3 regions of the Paenibacillus sp. 7523-1 genome follow, and region 2 is predicted to be linked to each of the others. Evidence: riboswitches for the same ligand, from Rfam matches in the RefSeq annotation. Region 2 holds a riboswitch; each other region holds the start of a gene.
What was found. Region 2 has a riboswitch for thiamine pyrophosphate ahead of CHH60_RS00555 (thiamine phosphate synthase). Riboswitches for the same ligand answer to the same signal wherever they lie in the genome.
Positions count from the first base shown of each region.

Region 1: it holds a riboswitch for thiamine pyrophosphate, as region 2 does, so the genes downstream of both, CHH60_RS21230 (ABC transporter ATP-binding protein) here and CHH60_RS00555 (thiamine phosphate synthase) in region 2, are expected to answer to the same signal.
Region 3: it holds a riboswitch for thiamine pyrophosphate, as region 2 does, so the genes downstream of both, thiC (phosphomethylpyrimidine synthase ThiC) here and CHH60_RS00555 (thiamine phosphate synthase) in region 2, are expected to answer to the same signal.

Region 1 covers NZ_NPBR01000020.1:1,092-7,982, reverse strand. Annotated here, with positions in the region: gene CHH60_RS21240 (S-layer homology domain-containing protein) at 1-1,763, opposite strand, end outside; gene CHH60_RS21235 (radical SAM/SPASM domain-containing protein) at 2,030-2,905, opposite strand; TPP riboswitch at 3,108-3,210, shown strand; gene CHH60_RS21230 (ABC transporter ATP-binding protein) at 3,380-4,141, shown strand; gene CHH60_RS21225 (ABC transporter permease) at 4,128-4,940, shown strand; gene CHH60_RS21220 (ABC transporter substrate-binding protein) at 5,030-6,097, shown strand; gene thiM (hydroxyethylthiazole kinase) at 6,148-6,891, shown strand, end outside.
Region 2 covers NZ_NPBR01000002.1:93,218-100,108, reverse strand. Annotated here, with positions in the region: gene thiS (sulfur carrier protein ThiS) at 1-42, opposite strand, end outside; gene thiO (glycine oxidase ThiO) at 39-1,271, opposite strand; gene CHH60_RS00555 (thiamine phosphate synthase) at 1,301-1,927, opposite strand; TPP riboswitch at 2,170-2,279, opposite strand; gene abc-f (ribosomal protection-like ABC-F family protein) at 2,384-3,934, opposite strand; gene CHH60_RS00545 (hypothetical protein) at 4,072-4,911, opposite strand; gene CHH60_RS00540 (hypothetical protein) at 5,054-5,605, opposite strand; gene CHH60_RS00535 (hypothetical protein) at 5,602-6,000, opposite strand; gene CHH60_RS00530 (ABC transporter permease) at 6,017-6,502, opposite strand; gene CHH60_RS00525 (hypothetical protein) at 6,567-6,891, opposite strand, start outside.
Region 3 covers NZ_NPBR01000030.1:44,751-51,641, reverse strand. Annotated here, with positions in the region: gene CHH60_RS27590 (zinc ribbon domain-containing protein) at 1-27, shown strand, start outside; gene CHH60_RS30015 (hypothetical protein) at 678-845, shown strand; gene CHH60_RS27585 (hypothetical protein) at 1,027-1,716, shown strand; gene thiC (phosphomethylpyrimidine synthase ThiC) at 1,982-3,787, opposite strand; TPP riboswitch at 4,141-4,254, opposite strand; gene CHH60_RS27575 (IclR family transcriptional regulator) at 4,377-5,120, opposite strand; gene CHH60_RS27570 (alpha/beta hydrolase) at 5,482-6,507, shown strand; gene CHH60_RS27565 (Fe-Mn family superoxide dismutase) at 6,668-6,891, shown strand, end outside.

The DNA.
Region 1 (6,891 bases), on a different contig from region 2:
ACTGGAACATGAATCTTGAAATCTCCATATTCAGCTTTTACAACAGTCGTACCGTTACCTTTGGCCTGAATTTTGCCTGAGTTAACGACGGCGATGTTGCTATCATCGACTTCCCATGTTGCAAAGGAAGTAATATCTTTGAATGCTGAGCCAGCGTTGCCCGTGAGCACGATCTGACGTGTCGAGTCAATTGCTGAAAACTCTGCTGCTTCCGGTGAATAAACGACACTCGTCACCGTAGGATCTGCTTCAATGGTTGGGGACTGATTCAGTTGACTGAAATCAATGCCTTCTACATTAACCAGAGCCGAATGTAATGCTCCCTCTCCAGAAAATTGTACGATTGCATTCAATATCGCCCGATTCACTACCGCACCATGGTTAATTTTAAACGAGGTGTTCAATGCTTGTTCGAATACTTCGAGATTGCCAATGGTGGAGTTATCTCCGAATTCCACTGAAATTTGCTCCGCATGAACCATTACGGAGTCGAAACTGCCGCTCAGAGCTACCGAAGCATTATGCGGAACCGACTCAGCAATATCGATTGGTCCAACCTGACCCGTGGAAACATTCTGTACAATCGCACCAGATCTAATTTCAATCTGCTGAACATCACTTCCACCTTCAAGGACCAGACGGATACTGCCATCAGCTTTGTCAACGATCACTGTTGCTAGAACGGAGTTCACCGCATGAATACTGTTAGGTCCTCCGCCATAAATCTCAGTGGTTCCCGTAACATTAACATTATCAAGAGTCACGTCACCGTTTTCTACGGACTCAAGTATTTTCAAATTACCATTTATTTTGGTGTTTTTTAGAGTGACACCTTGCGAGCTAATAGTTACATTTCCAGTTACATCCCCAAGCGTATATTCACCTGGAGCGGTAAGGTTTTTACTAGGAGCTTGTTCCCCGCCTCCATTATTTCCACCATTGTTACTACCGTTCCCTTTATCTCCGGAACTGCTACCACTACTTCCTTTACTACTACCTTCAGAAGGTTTTGTCGTTTCCGGTTTGGCTTCATTAGAATCTTCAGTTTCATCCCCTGTCTTGGCAGGAGTCATGTAACTATCATATGTAGATTTATTCATTACAAACTCATATGCAAGTCTCGCTAATGCTTGGCGATCTGCAATTCCCGAAGGATTAAATTTTACTGTTCCATCTTTTTGAACTAATCCTTTGATGAAACCAGATTGGTAGGCCAGTGACACAGAATCTTTTGCCCAATTCGATACTTGATCCAAATCAAAAAGTTGAGGTTTGGATGACGGATTCGGTACGTTTTGCTGTTTCCAACCAAAAGCTCTAACGAAAAATACAGCTAATTCTTCTCTTGTTACGTTCTTATTAGGTGAAAAGCTATCTTTCGAAGTACCTTGAGCAATACCAGATTTGACAAGTGCGCCTACATACCCGGCATACCACTGATCTTCCTTAACATCCTTGAATTGGCTTGCCTCAGCAGTATCCGGATTTAAATGAAGCGCACCAACCATGATTTTTGCCAGTTGAGCTCTTGTTACGGAATCAGAAGGCTTAAAGGTCCCATCAGAAAAACCTGTAAGTATTCCTTGTTCCACCAATTTGGTTATTTCAGTTTTGGCATACGAATGATCAATATCAGTAAAAGAATTCTTAGAAGTAGCTACTTCTGCCGATACGGATAAATTAAGAGATAACATGGAGACAACCAGCGACGTAGAAAGCATTAATGATAGTTTGCGATTAAACTTTTTCCATTTTGAATTCAAAACTAAAACACACTCCTCAATAGACTTCTAGTAAAAAAGAATAACAACATATGAATCTTAGGAACTATATCACCTCCTGATCAATAGGATAATAATACCATGTAAACTCATAAAAACAAGTTTATTAAACTATGATTTTACAAAAAAGTTTTTATCCTGGATTGATTTCAATTTTTATCATCTAAACTATTCTGCAATAAAAATAGAAAAGCGCACCACCCGAAATAAAGATTCGAATGGCACGCTCTAAACACATTTTTATTTGACTAGGCTCCGAACCGCTGACGATATCCGCACTTCCGGCATAGTTCTTCCACGGCTTCCCGCTTGGAAAAACCATAAACCAGATTGTTCGCCCGCTCACCTTCGACAATCTCCGAGAATGACTTCTCATGGACGTTACCGAGATTAATGACACCTTCGCCATCGAGGCAGCACGGAACAACCGTTCCATCCACCAGTACGGCCGCCTGACTGCGCAGCGCGTGGCAGAAACCTTTGCCATCATCCTCTGGTGCATCCAGACTTGGCCATTGGAACTCGTGGTCCTGATTGAGATAGACATTCGGCGCAATTTTGACGCCGCTGCCTGGAACCACCTTTTCCTCAATGCGGAAATCCAGATTGAACTCGCGCTCCAGTACCTCCAGTGTTTCCCGGTTCCGATTCATCTGGGCATTCGTGAAGTTATCCTGCGTCAGATTCCAGAGCCGGAACGAGATGATCACATTATGTTTCACAGCTTCCCGGGCAAAAGATAGAATGTTGCTGAGGTAACCCTCACGGTCCGTCGATCCCTCGTGCCCGTCGAAGCTGTGCAGCGAGAAGTTCATTTGTCGCAACGCCGGTTTGCCAAGCAGCTTATGCTGGGTCTTGGGCAGCAATGTTCCGTTCGTTGTTATGTTTACCTTGAATCCCTTCTCGTGTGCGGAATCCAGTAACAAATCAATTTTGGGGTGAAGTAACGGTTCCCCTTTGACATGCAAATAAATGTGTTTGGTATGTGGCTTAATCTGATCCAATATATTGTTGAAGACTTCAGGGTCAATGAATCCTTTGGCACGCTTGGTCTGCGGACAGAAGCTGCATGCCAGGTTACATATGCTTGTAATTTCAATATATACTTTCTTGAACGTTTTCAACTCGGGGTCCCCATTCTGCTTAGGAGGGAGAACAGTCCCACCCTCATTTGTAATCCGGCCCATATGTGCCATCACCATTATATCGGGTTAGGAAGCCAAGGTAAATCCGCGAATGGGTTTAACGTTTAACTTTTGTCACTAAGCCCTCTTTACATCTCGCGGGCACGTGATATATGCTGTGTACACAACTGCATATTTTGAACGATTGCACTAGGGGAGCCTTGCGGCTGAGACGAATGAATGTATTCGGACCCTTTGAACCTGATCTGGATCATACCAGCGGAGGGAAGTGGAGCGGACTTTCAGTTAACGGATTTTCTTCATATTCATATGTACATGAATGTCGGTTGAACTTAACAAGCCCACTCATTTCTCCGGAAATGGGCGGGCTTTTTCGCGTTTACTTACAACAGATCGCAAACAACGTGCATTTCCGTTCAGGCAGTTTTTATTCCAAGGGGGTCAAGGAACCAGATGAGCAACGATGTACAGATTAACAACATGACCTTCACTTTTCCGGATCAGAGACATTCCCCCGTGCTCTCCAATGTGTCGATGTGTGTAAAAAAGGGAGAATTCGTCTCGCTGATCGGCTCCAGCGGGTCGGGCAAGAGTACACTCTTCAAGCTGCTGGCAGGCTTGCTTGAACCCACAGATGGCACGATCGAAATTGCTGGGGTGCCGCCAGGACAGCGACTCGGGCGGGTTGCCTACATGCCGCAGAAGGATTTGCTGTTATCCTGGCGGACGGTTATGGAGAACTGTCTGCTTCCCTCGGAGCTTGCCCCGAGGAAGCAGGACAAGGTGAAGCTGCGAGCTGACATTATGGCCGGACTCGACAGATTCGGCTTATCCGGCTATGAGCATGCCTACCCGGACGAACTGTCCGGCGGCATGAAGCAGCGGGTCGCCCTGCTGCGTACCTTGCTGACGGGAGGACAGCTGATGCTGCTGGACGAGCCCTTCGGCGCGCTCGATGCCATGACCAAGCGGGAGATGCATCGCTGGCTGCTTGAATTGTGGGAAAGCCTCCGCCAAACGGTACTGTTTATCACGCATGATATCGAAGAAGCCCTGTTATTAAGTGACCGGATTATCCTTCTCACTCCTGGCGGTCGGCAGCTGCTGGACATGACGGTACCTCTGCCCCGTCCGAGACATTCGGGCATGGTCTACGATCCGGATCTTATACGGATGCGACAACGGTTGGAGGAACAATTACATGCGAAGCTTTAACGTCAGCAGATGGTTTGCCCGCTATGGCCTGTTCGCTGCGCTTCTCCTCCTGATGCTTGCCAGCTGGGAATGCATCGTTCGATTAGGCTGGGTTCCTTCTTTCATTATCCCTGCACCTACATCGATAGTAAGTTCTCTAGTTGAGCATCGGCGTCTGCTCCTCGGAACCCATCTACCTGCCACATTGATGGAGGTAGCAGTTGGCTTCGGCTTGTCCATCGTGGCCGGAAGCGCTCTGGCAGCGGGCATGCACCTCAGCCCTTCGATTGAAAAGGCGCTGTATCCTTTCATCGTAATCAGCCAGACCATTCCACTGATTGCCCTGTCTCCTGTATTCATTCTGTGGTTTGGCTACACACTCTGGAGCAAAGTTGCTGTGGTATTTCTGATCGCATTCTTCCCGATTGTGGTCAGCACCTATGATGGTCTCCGTCAAGGCGACCCGGAACAGCGCGAACTGCTGATGACCATGGGAGCAAGCAAGTGGGATCTGTTTCGCAAGCTTCAGGTACCTCTTGCGCTGCCCTCTTTCTTTTCAGGATTGAAGATGTCGGTGGTGTACTGCGTGGTCGGCGCAACCATTGGCGAATGGCTCGGAGGCAGCAAAGGTCTTGGTTATTTCAGCCGCAGAATGTCCAGCAGCATGAATACCGATGCCATGTTTGCCTCCATTCTGCTGTTATCCTTGCTGGGCATCGGACTGTTCGTGTATATAGCCTGGCTGGAGCGAACCCTCGGATTGAAACGGAATGCAGACCATGCAGGCAGAGGAAAGTCGATGAAAAGGCAATCGCAATGAGATAACACGTGCTCCTTCCTGTAGATCTCTTTGAAACATATCAGCGATTGGAACCAAACAAAAATGAACGAAACGAGGCCCATTTATCCATGAGAAAAAAGAAACTCATTCATATCCTGCTTCCTGCCCTCATCTGTTTATTGCTGATCGTCAGCGGTTGTGGCAATACGGGTGCGAACCCATCATCGTCCGATTCCGATCCCCAGGTACAGAGCACAGATTCAACAGCAACCGGATCATCGTCTGGTGACCATGATTCATTGTCCATCATGCTTGACTGGTATCCGAACGCAGTCCATTCCTTTATATACGCAGCTCAGGAAAAGGGATACTTCGCAGACCAAGGGCTCGATGTGGACATTCAGATGCCTGCCGATACGAATGATGCGCTCAAACTTGTAGCCGCTGGCAAAGTCGATCTGGCGCTGAGCTATCAGCCGCAAATTCTGCTAGCCCGTGGAGAAGGCATCCCCGTACGATCCATTGCCGCTGTCGTTCGGCATCCACTCGTTCATCTGCTGACAGAAACGGACGGGAGGGTGAACTCACCCAAGGATCTTGAAGGACTGACGGTAGGGTATTCCTCCGTTCCCCTATATGAAGCCATGGTGCGTACGATGATTAGTCAGGATGGCGGTGATCCGGATCGCATGAATTTGGTGGATGTCGGTTTCGATCTGATCCCTTCACTGGCCTCCGGTCAGGCCGATGCGATCATGGGTGGTTTTATCAATCATGAACAGTTGATTCTCGAGAAAGAAGGTCATCCCGTTAAGTCAATTAACCCCGTCGATTACGGCGTGCCGGATTATTACGAACTCGTTCTCACGGCAAGCGACGAGGGAATTGAGGCGAAGAAGGATCAGCTCACCCGCTTCGTCAAAGCGATCCAGGAAGGTCAGAACTATGTGACCGAGCATCCCGATGAAGCGTTGAACATCCTGCTCACACACGAAAATGAGACGTCCCCGCTGGATCGGGAAATTGAAACAAAGAGCCTGGACATTCTGCTTCCGCTCATGACTGAAGAAGGTATCCCGTTCGGCTGGCAGGAGTCTTCCTCCTGGGAAAACGTGCGGATGTGGTTGGTACAACGTGAATTGATTCCGGATTCGGTACAGGCCGTGGATGCGTTTATCAACTTGCAGGATAAATAAAAAGTACAGTTGCTGCTAAAAAATATTGGCTTATCAGGAGGGAATTTCAAATGTCATATCTAGCACGTGTTCGTACTCAAAATCCACTGGTTCACAATATCACCAACCTCGTGGTTGCTCCCTTTACGGCCAACGGTCTGCTCGCACTTGGCGCCTCTCCCTTCATGGCCTACGCGCATGAAGAGGTAGCCGATGTTGCTAAAATAGCCGGAGCGGTCGTGCTCAATATTGGCACACTCGATGACCAGGTTGTCCAGGCCATACGCCTCGCCGGACAATCAGCCAATGCCCATCATGTGCCAGTTGTACTTGACCCGGTGGGAGCTGGCGCTACGGCCTATCGCACGGATACGGTTCAGATGCTCGTGCGCGAGCTTCGACTTACCGTACTGCGCGGTAATGTGGCGGAAGTCGCCAATGTCATAGGCGAGAACTGGAGCATCAAGGGTGTCGATGCAGGCCAAGGCGAAGGTGACCGCACCGGGATCGCCGAGCGGGCAGCGCAGAAGCTCGGCTGCATTGTCGTTATCACTGGACGCGAGGATATCATTACGGATGGGCAGACCACGTTCCTGACGCAAAATGGACATGCCCTGCTCACCCAGGTCACTGGTGCAGGATGTTTGCTTAGCTCCATCATAGGTGCCTTTGCTGCGATTGCACCTTCAGGAGAAGAATTGCTAAGCAGTGTTGTTGAAGCACTTGCCTTCTATGGCGTTGCAGCCGAGATCGCGGCAGCGCGCACAGCCCATCTCGGGCCAGGCAGTTTCCAGATCGAGCTGTTAAACCAGCTT
Region 2 (6,891 bases):
GTCATTAATGTTCATGCTCTGCCCGTTTACGATGATGTTCACTGCATAATCTCCTTTCTGCTCAAACGCTCCGGACTCAATTCATCAATGCCAAGTTCTTCCGAAGAATGGCCAGCAATCAAATCAGCCATCAGACTGCCGGTTATTGCGCTCAGTAAGATGCCGTTTCTGTAATGTCCAAATGCTGCATATAGCCCAGGTACGCTTTTACAAGCTCCCAGATAAGGCAAACCGTCAGGAGTCGCTGGTCGAACCCCTGCCCAAGCACGGATAAACTGGGCTTGCTGAATTCCAGGGACCCAGCCTGCTGCGGATGCAAGCAGCTTTTGAATACCTTCAACAGTTACATCACGATCCGAGCGCCCTGGTAAACTGGTTGCTCCGATCCAGACTTCGCCGTTTGCTTTGGGGACAATGTATACATTATCTGCATAAACCGTCTTGTCAGGTCGGTAATCTGCATCATGTTTCGCATATTGTATTGCTGCAATTTCACCTTTCACCGGAAGAGTGGGCAGGTTAAGACCCACCTGTTTCAACATCTCTCCACCTTGTAATCCAGCTGCGACAACAACATGCTTACACGTTAATCTTCCAATCGACGTTTCCATACCCTGGACTCCACTCGAATCCGCAGTTAGACTTACATTCTGTACACCTTCGATTAATTTGGCCCCCATTGTTTGAGCTGCGACCGCATAGGCACGTGCCAAATTGACAGGAAGAAGTTCACTTTCTGAAGCTCTATACAGAGCCCCGAAAGCTTCCTTGCTTATCCATGGGGCTTCACGTTGAAGATTGGAATGATCCCACCAAATTTGCTCTGTAAGCAAATCTGTACTTTTTCTGGTATCGCTATACTTTTTCATCTCGTCTTCATTCCGAAATGGTGTAATAAATCCATTCTGCTGCAAGCCAATTTCAATGCCGCTTAGTCGTTGAATCTGTTCTTTTTGCTGATGCAGTCGTTTTCTACTTTCATATGCTAGTTTTGACATCATAGTAGTATGAAACGTCTCGCTGTCTGCAGCTAACATGCCCGCTGCGGCAGAAGATGTCTCACTTGCAATACGCGCACGCTCGATTAAAATTACTTCTTTACCTCGTGAAGCTAGCTCATACGCGATGGCACAACCTATAACGCCGCCTCCCACCACTATCGTTTCCGCATGAAGCTTGCCACGAAGTTCTCCACGTATTTGGGCCGTAAAAGCTGCTCCATTTCGGTAAAGGCTGCCACTTCGTCTTCGACCTCTTGCTTCTCCGCTCATTCATTCACCTCCGCGATTCGTTCTTATTTCTATCGTTCAATAGCCTGCCTCAAGGCTGCTGCTGCGCTTTGCGGATTATCGCTAGCCCAGATAGATGATATTACTGCCGCACCACTTGCTCCGACTGCACGTACAGCAGCTATGTTTGCCGGTTCAATGCCGCCAATGGCAATTACGGGAATGGAAACGCCTGAACATATTTCAGACAGGGCGGATAGCCCTCTCGGCTTGATCCCAGGTTTACTGCTGGAGGAAAATACATGACCATAAAAGAGGTAATCTGCTCCGCGTTCTTCAGCTTCTCTAGCTTCGTGAAGAGAGTGAACAGAAATGCCGAGACGAAGTCGATCGCTTTTGTTCAGGCTGCTGCCTTGAATAGTCGTCATATTGGACTGGCCCCAATGAACCCTCTGAATTAATACATGCTTTTCCAATTCATTCAGCTCACATAGACCATTGATCACGATCCTGTCAGATGGAATTCCTGCGTACAGCAAACTATACGCCCATTGAATTTTTTGTTCGGTGGTTAGATGTTTCTCCCGGATGTGAATATAGTCAAGCCAGGGCCATACATCCGTTGCAATCTTCACAAAACGTTGTTCATCCCCTATGCCCGGCGAAACAGCATGCAGTTCAAACGATAATGAATTCACAAGTTTCTTAGAGATATCCGTTTGGTTTCACCTTCCCTGCTGTCAATATGTAAGCACAAAAAAGCCACTCCCGTAGGGAGTGGCCGCGATAACATGTCAAGTTAGTTAAACGAGCTTTACATGCCAGTTGTCAGGTATACAAGCTATAAACCATAGCCTTGATATATACGAGATATCTTCATGTTCCACTCGTGAGCATTCACATTCGCTGCAAAATCGAATATTAATTTGCCCATATCATTAACTAAAACGCGCCACTTCCCTACGCTGGTATAATCCAGATCAGGTGCAAAGGGTCCGGAATCGCATTATTCCATCTCAGCCGCAACGAGCGGCCCCCCTAGTGATCATATGAAGTTGTAGCCTATGTTACCATAGTCACCTTTTTTTGTCACCGTTGATTTCTCAAACTCATGTTGATGTTTGATTGTAGAGTACTTCATTGCTCCACAACAACTAGTTTTTCTCAGACCAGGCTTCGACGTCCCATGTCTTGGTGACCCAATCCTGATAAAATTCAGGTTCATGGGAAACGAGCAATACTGTACCTTTAAACTCTTGCAGAGCTCGTTTTAGCTCCGCTTTTGCTGTTACATCCAGGTGGTTTGTCGGTTCATCAAACAGGATCCAATTGCTTTCACGCATCAGAAGCTTGCACAAGCGAACTTTCGCTTGTTCTCCCCCACTCAGTGCACTCAGCGGGCGAGTGATGTGCTCGTTTTTCAAACCACAGCGGGCCAGATGCCCTCGTACTTCGTTCTGCGTCAGGTGAGAGAATTCGTTCCACACATCTTCAATCGGCGTAATATTGCCCGCACGGACCTCCTGTTCAAAATAAGCTGTCTCCAGATAATCCCCCAGGAACGTTTTACCGCTAATTGGAGGTATCTTTCCCAATATGGTTTTAAGAAGTGTCGACTTACCTACACCGTTACATCCGACAATGGCTATTTTCTCACCACGTTCGATTGTCATTGTCATTTTAGGCAGCAAAGGGTAGGAATAACCAATCTCAAAATCAATTCCCTCGAATACTGTTTTGCTGCTGGCACGGGCATCTTTGAATTTAAATGTCGGTTTTGCTGCTTCATCCGGGCGATCGATTCGTTCAATCTTGCCCAGCTGCTTCTCACGGCTTTTAGCACGTCCGGAAGTGGAGGCTCTTGCCTTGTTACGCTGAATAAAATCTTCCTGTTTCTTAATATATTCCTGCTGTTTCTCATAGGCATCGATATGTTGTGCTTTTTGCATATCGGCCATTTCAAGAAACTTATTGTAGTTGGCAGCATATCGCGTCAATTTAGCAAATTCCAGATGGTAAATGACGTTAACGACTTCATTCATGAACTCCGTATCATGCGAAATCAGGATAAATGCATACGGGTAATCTTTTAAATATCGCGTTAACCATTCGATGTGCTCAACGTCCAGGTAGTTTGTTGGCTCGTCCAGCAAAAGAGCCGTCGGTTTCTCGAGCAGCAACTTGGCGAGCAATACTTTGGTCCGTTGTCCCCCGCTTAGAGCAGCGACGTCACGATCAAGCCCAATAGCGGATAATCCAAGGCCATTCGCCATTTCTTCCACTTTTACATCAATCAAATAAAAATCACCCTGCTCAAGCTGCTCCTGGATTTCACCCATTTCTTCCAGCAGTTTTTCAAGCTGGTCTGGGTCTGCATCAGCCATCTGGTCTGTAATGGCCAACATTTCTTTTTCCAGTTCAAGCAGGGGAAGGAAGGCATCTTTTAAAACGTCACGGATTGTTTTGCCAGGAGTCAGCTTGGTATGCTGATCCAAATATCCGTACCGGACTTTTGGTGTCCACTCTACTTTCCCGCTATCTTTCAGCAATTTTCCGGTCAAAATATTCATTAAAGTGGACTTTCCTACACCATTTGCTCCGACCAGGCCTACACGCTCTCCTGCAAGTAAACGAAAAGATACATTTTTAAATAACGTGCGGTCACCAAAATTGTGACTAACGTTCTCTACTGACAATAAACTCATGAGATGAGGTTGCTCCTATCTATTTAACATTACTTTTTTTCGGTATTGTTGATACCGGTCAAGTTCTGAACTGAAACCCTATTTTAGCACAGGACCTGCCTTTTCTGAAAGCAATGTAGTAGGCTCAGCAGTCTTACTTAGTGAACAACCTTGTTAATGTAACAATTCCCCTCAAAATACCCCGCAGCCGCGGCCTGCTTCGCATCTGTAAAAACTTCTTCAGCTCGGAAGTTATTTTTACATGTTGCTGGATAATAATACTTTATGCCGGTTGAAGGTTCTATCCCTCCAATGACTGCAGTTCTTTTAACCAACCTTCCTCCGCCGATGGCATAGGTGTTTACCTTCAGGCTTCCTACAGGCAAGCCCTGAATAAATGCCATGATCCCCGTATCATTAATCGTATTGTACCAATCCTCCTGAGAAATAAGAGGCAGGGTAAACGTATAGGATATCCCGTTTCTTCTTGCAAACTCATTATGCCGATTAATGACTTCGGCAAGATTCTCCTGCACGCTCATGATGATACGAGTTTGTCTGACCTGCTCAAACGAATTTGAATTTTGCAGCAATGGAATTCCACTAGTTGAAGCGAGTTCCCTTTGAAAACCTTCAATCCATTTACCCTGAACGGCATCATAAGCATATACATAACCGTCGAGTGTAAAATTAATGCTGCTGCCGTCTGAATCTGAATATGTATAGGGCATTTTTGGACTCCATACCTGGTGGAACGAATCATCAGTCTCACCCGTCATCTCCGCTTCCTTAGCTAAGATATAATAACCATCGTAATCCAGTACAACTATGGCTGGTATGTAATTAAACAGTTCTTGTATCGCCTTTGGATCATCATATATGCCCATATTCAAGGCCATCGTCTGAGTGAATGTCTGAAGCGCCAGTTCTTTATCGGCCTTTACGAATTTGGTGGAATCATACCCTGCCTCACTGTTTTGCTTCTCATTCTGGTGCATTACGTTTCCTGCGTCCAATACAGCTGTTTGGAGGGCCGATCTATACCTTTGATTAAGAAGCTGAGCTTCATCTGCATCATGAGTATTCCGAGAAACCATCCAAAAAAAGGGTAGAAATATTAGAACAAACACAATAGACAAATCAGTAATCTTCATTGAGAACCATGCCTCCATAAGTGGTAAACACTGCTGCTGCAGGAGCCGTACCATTCAGCCACTCGCGAATCAGCATGGCTGATGTCCGGTTGGTATTTTTAAGTGCAATCGTGAAAAAGTCACCCATGGTCAGTGTGTATCTACGAAGCGGATCATCGGCTGCATACGTGCCCGAGACAGGGAACAATTTTTCCAAGATTTGCGCTGAGTAATATGCATCCTGTACCGTCTCATACGTTCCTGTAAATGTACCTTGATCCATCGGATCTGTGTAGTGAGGAACATATTTTTTGTGCAGATGCTCCATGGTAATCTCGTAAACATTGCCTGTTCGCGCCAGCTGTTCTTCAAATTCGGCATACATCCCAGGAGAGATATAACCTTTCGTTCTGACCGAATCCACAAAACGGGTAACCGTCTGATATGTGACCATTCGCGCTATATCGTCTTGGCGATCTGCTGTTTCCGCAGTCGGATATACATATAGCAGAAGTACTGCCAGCATAACTGCTAGCAGCTTGGATACAGCATTTATCAATTGATACTGGCCTCCCTCCAAAATGCAATTCGAAGCAATCCCCCGCTATCATCTCTTACAAACTCCGGTTTATAGGAAGCAATCACGTCAACAGGTATGGACGCACTTCGGTTGATAAGCGGGTCTATCGTATACGTTTTCCCGTCAACCTGCACTTCGACTGCTGTACCCGTCATTTGTCTAACCGTATGTAACACCTCAGCTCCGCTGTAACGAAGGGGTTTGCTTATTTTTAATGTTGTATTTATTCTTCCTTCCATGTCTTCATTCGTATGCACGCTGGAACTCAAAGCACTGGACAATAAGCTAACGCTTTGTTGTCCATACAGACAGGCTGTTACAAACAGGACAATGGCGGTACAAAACAACATGAGTTGCTGTGTATTCTGGGACAATGGAAACCAACTCCTGTCAGGATTGCTGGAAGATTAGTCCTCTCACCACATTTGATTTGTCTTTAACGATAACGGCCTTGAACTTTCCACTTGGGTTGACATATTGATTGTCCTTTTCGCTCATCGTCTGATTAATACTGCCTACTTTGTTATCCGGAGCAACAACTGAACCGTAGTCCGCATTATTGATATCCTGAGAAATGTTCAACTCATTGCCATACCACTGACCACCCTTGTTTTTTCCTGTAATGACCTGGATGCCAAATTGATCCTTGTCCGCATACTTACGTAGTGCGTTTGTAACTTGGGAGCCACTGATCGTGGTCCCGTCATACACCGTAAATGCTGCCTGAGACAATTCTGTCTGAATATCCGCAAAATTGTTTTGCGCTGTTTTGGTGGCCTCTTGAGCAGAAATAAACAGCAGTACCACAATTGTAATAAGGGCAATCGTCAAAAAGATCCCTGCGGCTACCTTTAAAGCACTTGAAGCATTGTTCATGTTAAATCCTCCTAAGTTTTGATAAATAAATGTATATCAGACTGAACAGGTTCAACCTGAACCGCTACAGTTTCTGAATTTGTTCATAATAAATGTTCATTTGCAGGAAGCTCATACCAACAAGCGGGATCACCAGATAGAGAAAAATAAGGGCATACATCGGGGTAAAGCCAATCATTCTGCCCCATGAGGCTTTCACATCTATCATTCTGGTATACTCCTGCTTCCGCTGATCGAAATAAAATGCCATCATACTGTCCAGATCATCAAACGCTTCCCGGATCGAAATTTTACCGAGTGCAAGCTGCAGTTTGTCCACCAGACGCTGAAATTCAGGCAACCCTGCCTCCTCTTTCAGCTGCTCAAGTGCATTTTCTGGTCCATGTTCA
Region 3 (6,891 bases), on a different contig from region 2:
CAAGCTAGGGCAACTACGGAAAATTGACATTTTTCATTTACATTTCCAGATTAACGTTACACAAGCCATCCAGCTCGCTGGATGGCTTTTTTGGTGCTGTTCCACTGTCTCACCTCCAAAACACGTATAAACTACCCCCATCCCGCTCACAACAACCGACTATGGTACCAAGTTAGTTAGCTGCAATGATACCTACTCTCCCAGACAATTTGTCTTATTTTCGTCACAATTGACATTCCTGAAACTGGGACTATTCACTTAACACCCGATTCGTTCCTCCCATACCAAACCCTGTATTTCAGGTCCTTTATTCCTGAATTTCCCTCAAACCGTTTACATCTCCTGAATACGGGGTAAAATCACTACAATCCAATTGGAATTACGTCATAACTTCCCGATTTCGTCTAACAAGTCACATGTACCTATATGCGCACTTGGAACGACTACCAATCAAAATACATAGTCCATATAAGATGAATTTAATGTTTACACCCCAACGGAGAGGGCAGGACTCACTGAAGAAGCGAAGCGCTCGCCTTTATCACCGGATTTTCCCCTTAAAGAGGGAATTCAAAAAATCTGGGGATAACAGCGATCGGAAGAGGGTACTGCAATCGCAGTGTTAAGTGTAACGTTTATAGGCTCAACTTATTTATCTACCAAAAGGAGGAACCAAGATGATCCGCATGCCTATTCAGCAAATGATCCCGTACCACCACCAATATCCGCGCAACACGGCGACCACTGCTCCCAAAAAGGAGAATGAGAACACTCAAGGTCTATCCTTTCACGAGATTCTGCAGCAAAAAATGGCTCAAAAGAACGTATCTCCTTCCATGCGATAAAATGAAACCTGACTGTATTGGAGTCTGACTATAGAACCGTCCTTCTGCCATTTGGCGGAGGGACGGTTGTTGGCATTGGTTTAAACGCTGTACAATTCCCGGCCCGTGTTTCTATAATGGATTAAATATCTGCAGCACTCACGACTCACAAAAAAGAAGCATTGGCAAAGGGGATGTCATTATGATCACGATCGGCTGTTATCACGCTCACTACTCCAACATCGCACTCATTGAAGAGGCGCTCGTCCCCTATGAAGTGGAACTTGTGCATTATGTCGATCCCGGTCTGGATCGCCTTAAGCAGGATACGGACTTCTCAGAGGCTGTCATTCGAGAAAAGGTATCCCGGACATTAAAGTGGATTGCCCAGTGTCATGCAGATGCGATTCTAGTCACCTGTACCCTGTTTGCTGCAGTACTGGCGCACGAAGCCCATCATGTCTCCATCCCCGTTATCGGTATTGATGATCCATTATTGCAGAAGCTGCAGCAGGATTCGCAGGAATACATTCTTGCTTTTACCAATCCAGCAACGGTTGAAGGAACGATGGCACGGGTGAATGAAGCACTACAGCAAGGTGAAACTAACGGGCAGGCAAACGTTGCGGCTCCTTCGAGAACAAAGGCCGCACTAATTCCTGGTACATTTGAATTGATCATGCGCGGCGATAAGGAAGGATATATGGAGGCGGTGACAACGGGCCTTCAGCAACTCGCTGCACAGTCACCAGAGAAAACAATTGTAGCTGCTCAGCTATCCATGGCTCCCGCGGCTGCCCTTGCTTCAGCAAATACGGGTAGTGAGATTTACAGCCCGCTCGCATCGCTGGCATCTTATTTGGAGCAGCAATTAAAAATTGGTAGACGTTAGTTAGGGTTATTCATTGCGTGAATGAAAGCTACCTCTGCCTTTCACGCATTAAAAAGGCTCTCGAAGGAGGGCCTGACTCAGAGGAATACCTGACGTCAACGCTGTGCTTAAGTAGCCGTTAGCCGGCTCCAACATAGAAATATCCGGAAGTTTACTTTTCTTATCAACGAAGCTAAAGGATTACAACTAAAAGCCGTTCTTCTCCCAGTAGTGGAGAGAACGGCTTTTATATATCTTAGGCTGCTTAAATTGCGCTGTAACGAGCTTAGGTTCGGGTTCGGTATTCCTCAGCCTTCTCCTGCATTCCGGCCGCTACAGCCTCATTCTCGGACAAGCCTTTGTCTGCGGCAAATGCACGAATATCCTGCGTAATGCGCATGCTGCAAAATTTAGGTCCGCACATGGAGCAGAAATGGGCCTCCTTGGCCCCTTCAGCCGGGAGTGTCTCATCGTGATAGGACAGCGCACGTTCCGGATCCAGTGACAGGTTGAACTGGTCCCGCCAGCGGAATTCGAAACGGGCCTTCGACAACGCGTCATCCCGGCGCTGTGCACGCGGATGGCCTTTGGCCAGATCAGCGGCATGTGCCGCAATCTTGTAGGCAATAACGCCCTCCCGGACATCATCCTTGTTTGGCAGGCCCAGATGCTCCTTTGGTGTCACATAACAGAGCATCGACGTTCCGAACCAGCCGATCATCGCCGCTCCAATGGCTGAGGTAATATGGTCATAGCCTGGTGCTATATCGGTTGTCAGCGGACCGAGTGTATAGAATGGTGCCTCCTTGCAGATCTCCATCTGAAGGTCGACATTCTCCTTAATCTTGTGCATCGGCACATGTCCTGGCCCCTCAATCATCACCTGCACATCGTGCTTCCACGCAATCTGTGTCAGTTCACCAAGCGTAGCAAGTTCAGCCATCTGGGCTTCATCATTGGCATCATAGATGCTGCCCGGGCGGAGTCCATCTCCGAGAGAGAAGGCTACATCATACCTTTTCATGATTTCACAGATTTCCTCAAAATGCGTATATAAAAAATTCTCCTGATGGTGTGCAAGGCACCATGCCGCCATAATGGAACCACCCCTTGAAACAATGCCAGTCATCCGTTTGGCCGTCATCGGTATGTAACGCAGCAGTACGCCTACATGGATTGTAAAGTAATCCACACCCTGCTCAGCCTGCTCAATGAGCGTATCCCGGTACAACTCCCAGGTGAGTGCCTCAGCTTCGCCATTCACCTTCTCCAGCGCCTGATATAGCGGCACCGTCCCGATCGGTACCGGGGAATTGCGGATAATCCATTCCCGAGTGGTATGGATATCCTTGCCCGTGGAAAGATCCATTACCGTATCGGACCCCCAGCGTACCGCCCAAGTCATTTTCTCCACTTCTTCTTCAATCGAAGAGGATACGGCAGAGTTGCCAATATTCGCGTTGATCTTCACGTGGAAATGACGTCCGATCAGCATCGGTTCGCTCTCTGGATGATTGATATTCGATGGCAGAATGGCCCTTCCGCTCGCCAGCTCCTGCCGGACGAATTCCGGCTCCACGCCCTCACGGATAGCAGCAAACTCCATCTCAGGCGTAATGATGCCCTGCCTCGCATAGTGCATTTGGGTGACACAGCGTCCGGATTGTGCACGCAGCGGTTTGCCGCGGAGGCCTGGATATTCTTCAGCTCCGGTTCTCTTGCCTCCAGGCTTCAGCCCGTTATCCTCCGGTTTGACGGTGCGTCCCTGGTACGCTTCTACATCGTTTCGTTCCGTGATCCATTGTGCACGCAAAGCTGGCAGGCCTGCCCGGATATCGGCGTGAAATCCGGGATCCGTCATAGGGCCGCTCGTATCGTACACGCGCAGCGGCTCGTTATGCTCCACCCCTTGGGGTGTATTCGTGTCATGAAGGGCAATTTCACGCTCGGGTACGGCAATGTCCGGACGCGAGCCCTGAATGTAAACTTTGCGGCTGCCGGGAAACGGTTGGACCCGTTCAGCAGCCACTGTTCCCTTTTCCAACCCCTGCCCTACATGTTCCTGTGCTGTTGTTCTGTTGTTTGTGCTCATCGCTACCTCTGCCTCCTCGTTGATTGTCCCATGGATGGGCCAGTTTGATTGCTCATGCACCCGTTCCATATCATCCACGCATAGGCAAGAAAAGAGCGGCCAACTTCCGAAGAAAGAACATTACAGCGGCATAGCACAGACAGAATCTGGCACAGGCATAAGTGGGTTACACCCAACTCAGCTCCCCCGCAAAAGAAGATAATCCCCTCTGCTGCGAATGATCGCTTGACGCTGTAAATAAAAAAAGCCGGTTCCCGAGGGAACCGGCTTATGTCCATCACCCATAACAAGCCTGATGCCAAGCTCCCACAAGTGGAGACATGCCAAAGGCTGGATTATGCAGGTGTTCGTGGTTATATCGCCGATTACTTCCCTACGCTGGTATGATCCAGATCAGGTGCAAAGGGTCCGGAATCTCATGCGATCCCGTCTCAGTCCGGACAATTCGGACTCCCCCAGTAACGTTAACAGTTGCGGTATGTGTACCGCAGTTTCATATTCAATTCATTCCAGCCCCGCTGGGCTGTCCATTACAGACTAGCGCAAGCTCATCAGAAAAACAACCCTTTATCTTCCATTGCATGCCGGATCAGGACAACATGAGGCCCATCTGCGCGGCTGCTTCCTTCAGTACAGGTGCATATTCGTGCAAAGTTTCCTGGGACAGGCGGCTAACGGGACCCGATACGGATAGCGCAGCAGCAATATTCCCCTTTCGATCCATAATGGGAACCGATACTGCAGCCGCTCCAGGCTCACGTTCTTCGTAGCTGGTCGCATACCCATTCTCCCGGATATCGCCCATCTGGGCCAGATAAACTTCGGGATCGATAAATACGGGCCATTCGGGGCCATTCATCAGCTCCTCCCGGTCTTCTTCCGTCGCAAATGCCATGAGTACCTTGCTGGAAGCCCCTACGGATAGAGGAAGACGTACACCAACCGGAGCCACCCGCCGGATGGCCTGATCACTCTGAACAGCCTGAATACGGATACGCTCACTGCCATCCCGCAGGTACAGACTGACCGTCTCACCCAAACGATCTCTGAGCCGCTCCATCGCTGGAAGCAGCAAAATAGCAGGGTCATCACTACGGGACATATGAGCAGACAGCTCCCAGATTCGAATGCCGAGCCTGTATTTCTCAGTGGCCGCATCGCGAATGACGAATCCCTTCTCCTCCAGCGTCGCCATCAGACGATGAACCGTACTTTTGTGCAAACCAATCTGGCTCGCAATTTCCGTGAGTCCAAGATCGCTCCGTGTGGTAAAACATAATAATATATCCAGCGCCCGTTCTACAGCCCGGACGGTTAATTTGCGGTCTTCCATGGCATAAAGCCCTCCTCATGTTTCATCACATGAAACTTGGTTACATAAATTATATGAGAAACGATCTCATCTGTAAACTAAAATGAGCCAAATCATGACGATAAGAAGTGTAAATATTTTCTTTTTATAAGACTAAACCCCCTGCAATTTGCACCATCAGGAAATGTTACCCATATATCTTTTGGACTATATAACAATTGCGTAACAAATGCCTCCAATCAATTGACTTTGACTATATGGAAACATACGATAAAGATATAAAAGCAAGACTTTGCTGCACATGCCAGCAAGGACTCCACGACATACTATCTGATCTGAACTCGTTGTTATCTTCAATTGATCTTAATAAGGAGGGGCAATCATGTTTCCGACATCCCAGAGCGAAGCCCCGCTGCAAACGAAAGTGTCCGATCTGCCTTCTTCGTTATCACCGAGGCTGATCCGGTTCAAACATATTATCGTAGCGTTGCTGCTCTCCGTTGTATTTTTTCTGCTCTTTTGTTTCATCGCCTTACACGGCTATATTGCCTGGGTATTATCCAACCCGACCGTAGCTCCCGTGTTCTCCAATCCCATGCAGGCCAAGAACATGAAATACGAGGACATCACGTTCCCGGCAGCAGATGGCAGCCGTACGATGCAGGGCTGGTATATCCCCGCAGACACAGATGTCAACAAAACCATTATCTTCAGTCATGGATATGGGGCCAATCGGGAGGAAACCTGGGTTCCCATGTATGACCTCGCTCACTATGCCCACCAGCTCGGGTTCAATGTCGTGATGTTCGACTATGGTTTCGCCTCACAGGTGAACAAGGCAGTCGCTACAGGAGGCAAAGCCGAGTCCCAGCAATTGCTTGGTGCCATTCAGTTCGCCAAGCAGCGCGGTGCTCAGGAGCTTGTCGTCTGGGGATTCTCAATGGGCGCAGGCACAGCATTACAGACTGGGCTGCTAACCGAGAACGTGGATGCCATGATTCTCGACAGCACCTTCCTGCTGGAGCCGGATACACTGTATCACAACATTCATAACCAGATTGATCTGCCGCGACAACCTACTTTGCAGATCATGAATCTGTTATTCCCGGTTCTGAATGGCACCGGATTACAGCAGATTCCGTATCAGGAAGTCAAAAAGAAAGACTATCCGTTCCCGATCTTCTTCATTCACGGGACGGAGGATGAGAAGGCTCCATATCCAATTGCCGAGCTTCTCGCCGCCAACCAGACGAACACCTACTCAGAGGAATGGATCGTTCAGGACGCGCATCATGAGCTGATCTTCCGGGAACATCCGAAGGAGTATCTCCGCCGTGTCTCTACGTTCCTGAGTCATGTGACGAAGACAAGCAGCGATGATGTGGAAAATACCAATACCGGAGAATAGAATCTTCCGGTGATCAGAGCCCCTATGGGGCTCTTTTTTTATGCACACATAGGACAACATGGCAGGAGAATATACTTTTGGGACGATTATAAATGGTTAATCACACCGTATCCCTTGAAGGGCTGATTTTACAATTTAATTGAATGGAGGTTTGCCGCATATGAATTGGTCTGGCTATGGACCCTTGCTGCCTCTGCGCATCCTAGAGGAGATAAGGTTCTGGAAGGAGCAGGAGAAAGAGCATACGCTTGTTATCCGGGCACTGGTTCCCGATCTGGAGCCCACTTACGTGAAGCTGCTTGAAGAATGGGCAGTGACGTTTGAAAATACCGAGAAGGTAGCCAACCAGCTGCTGAAACAGCTGTTACCCGGAACCCATCCGCC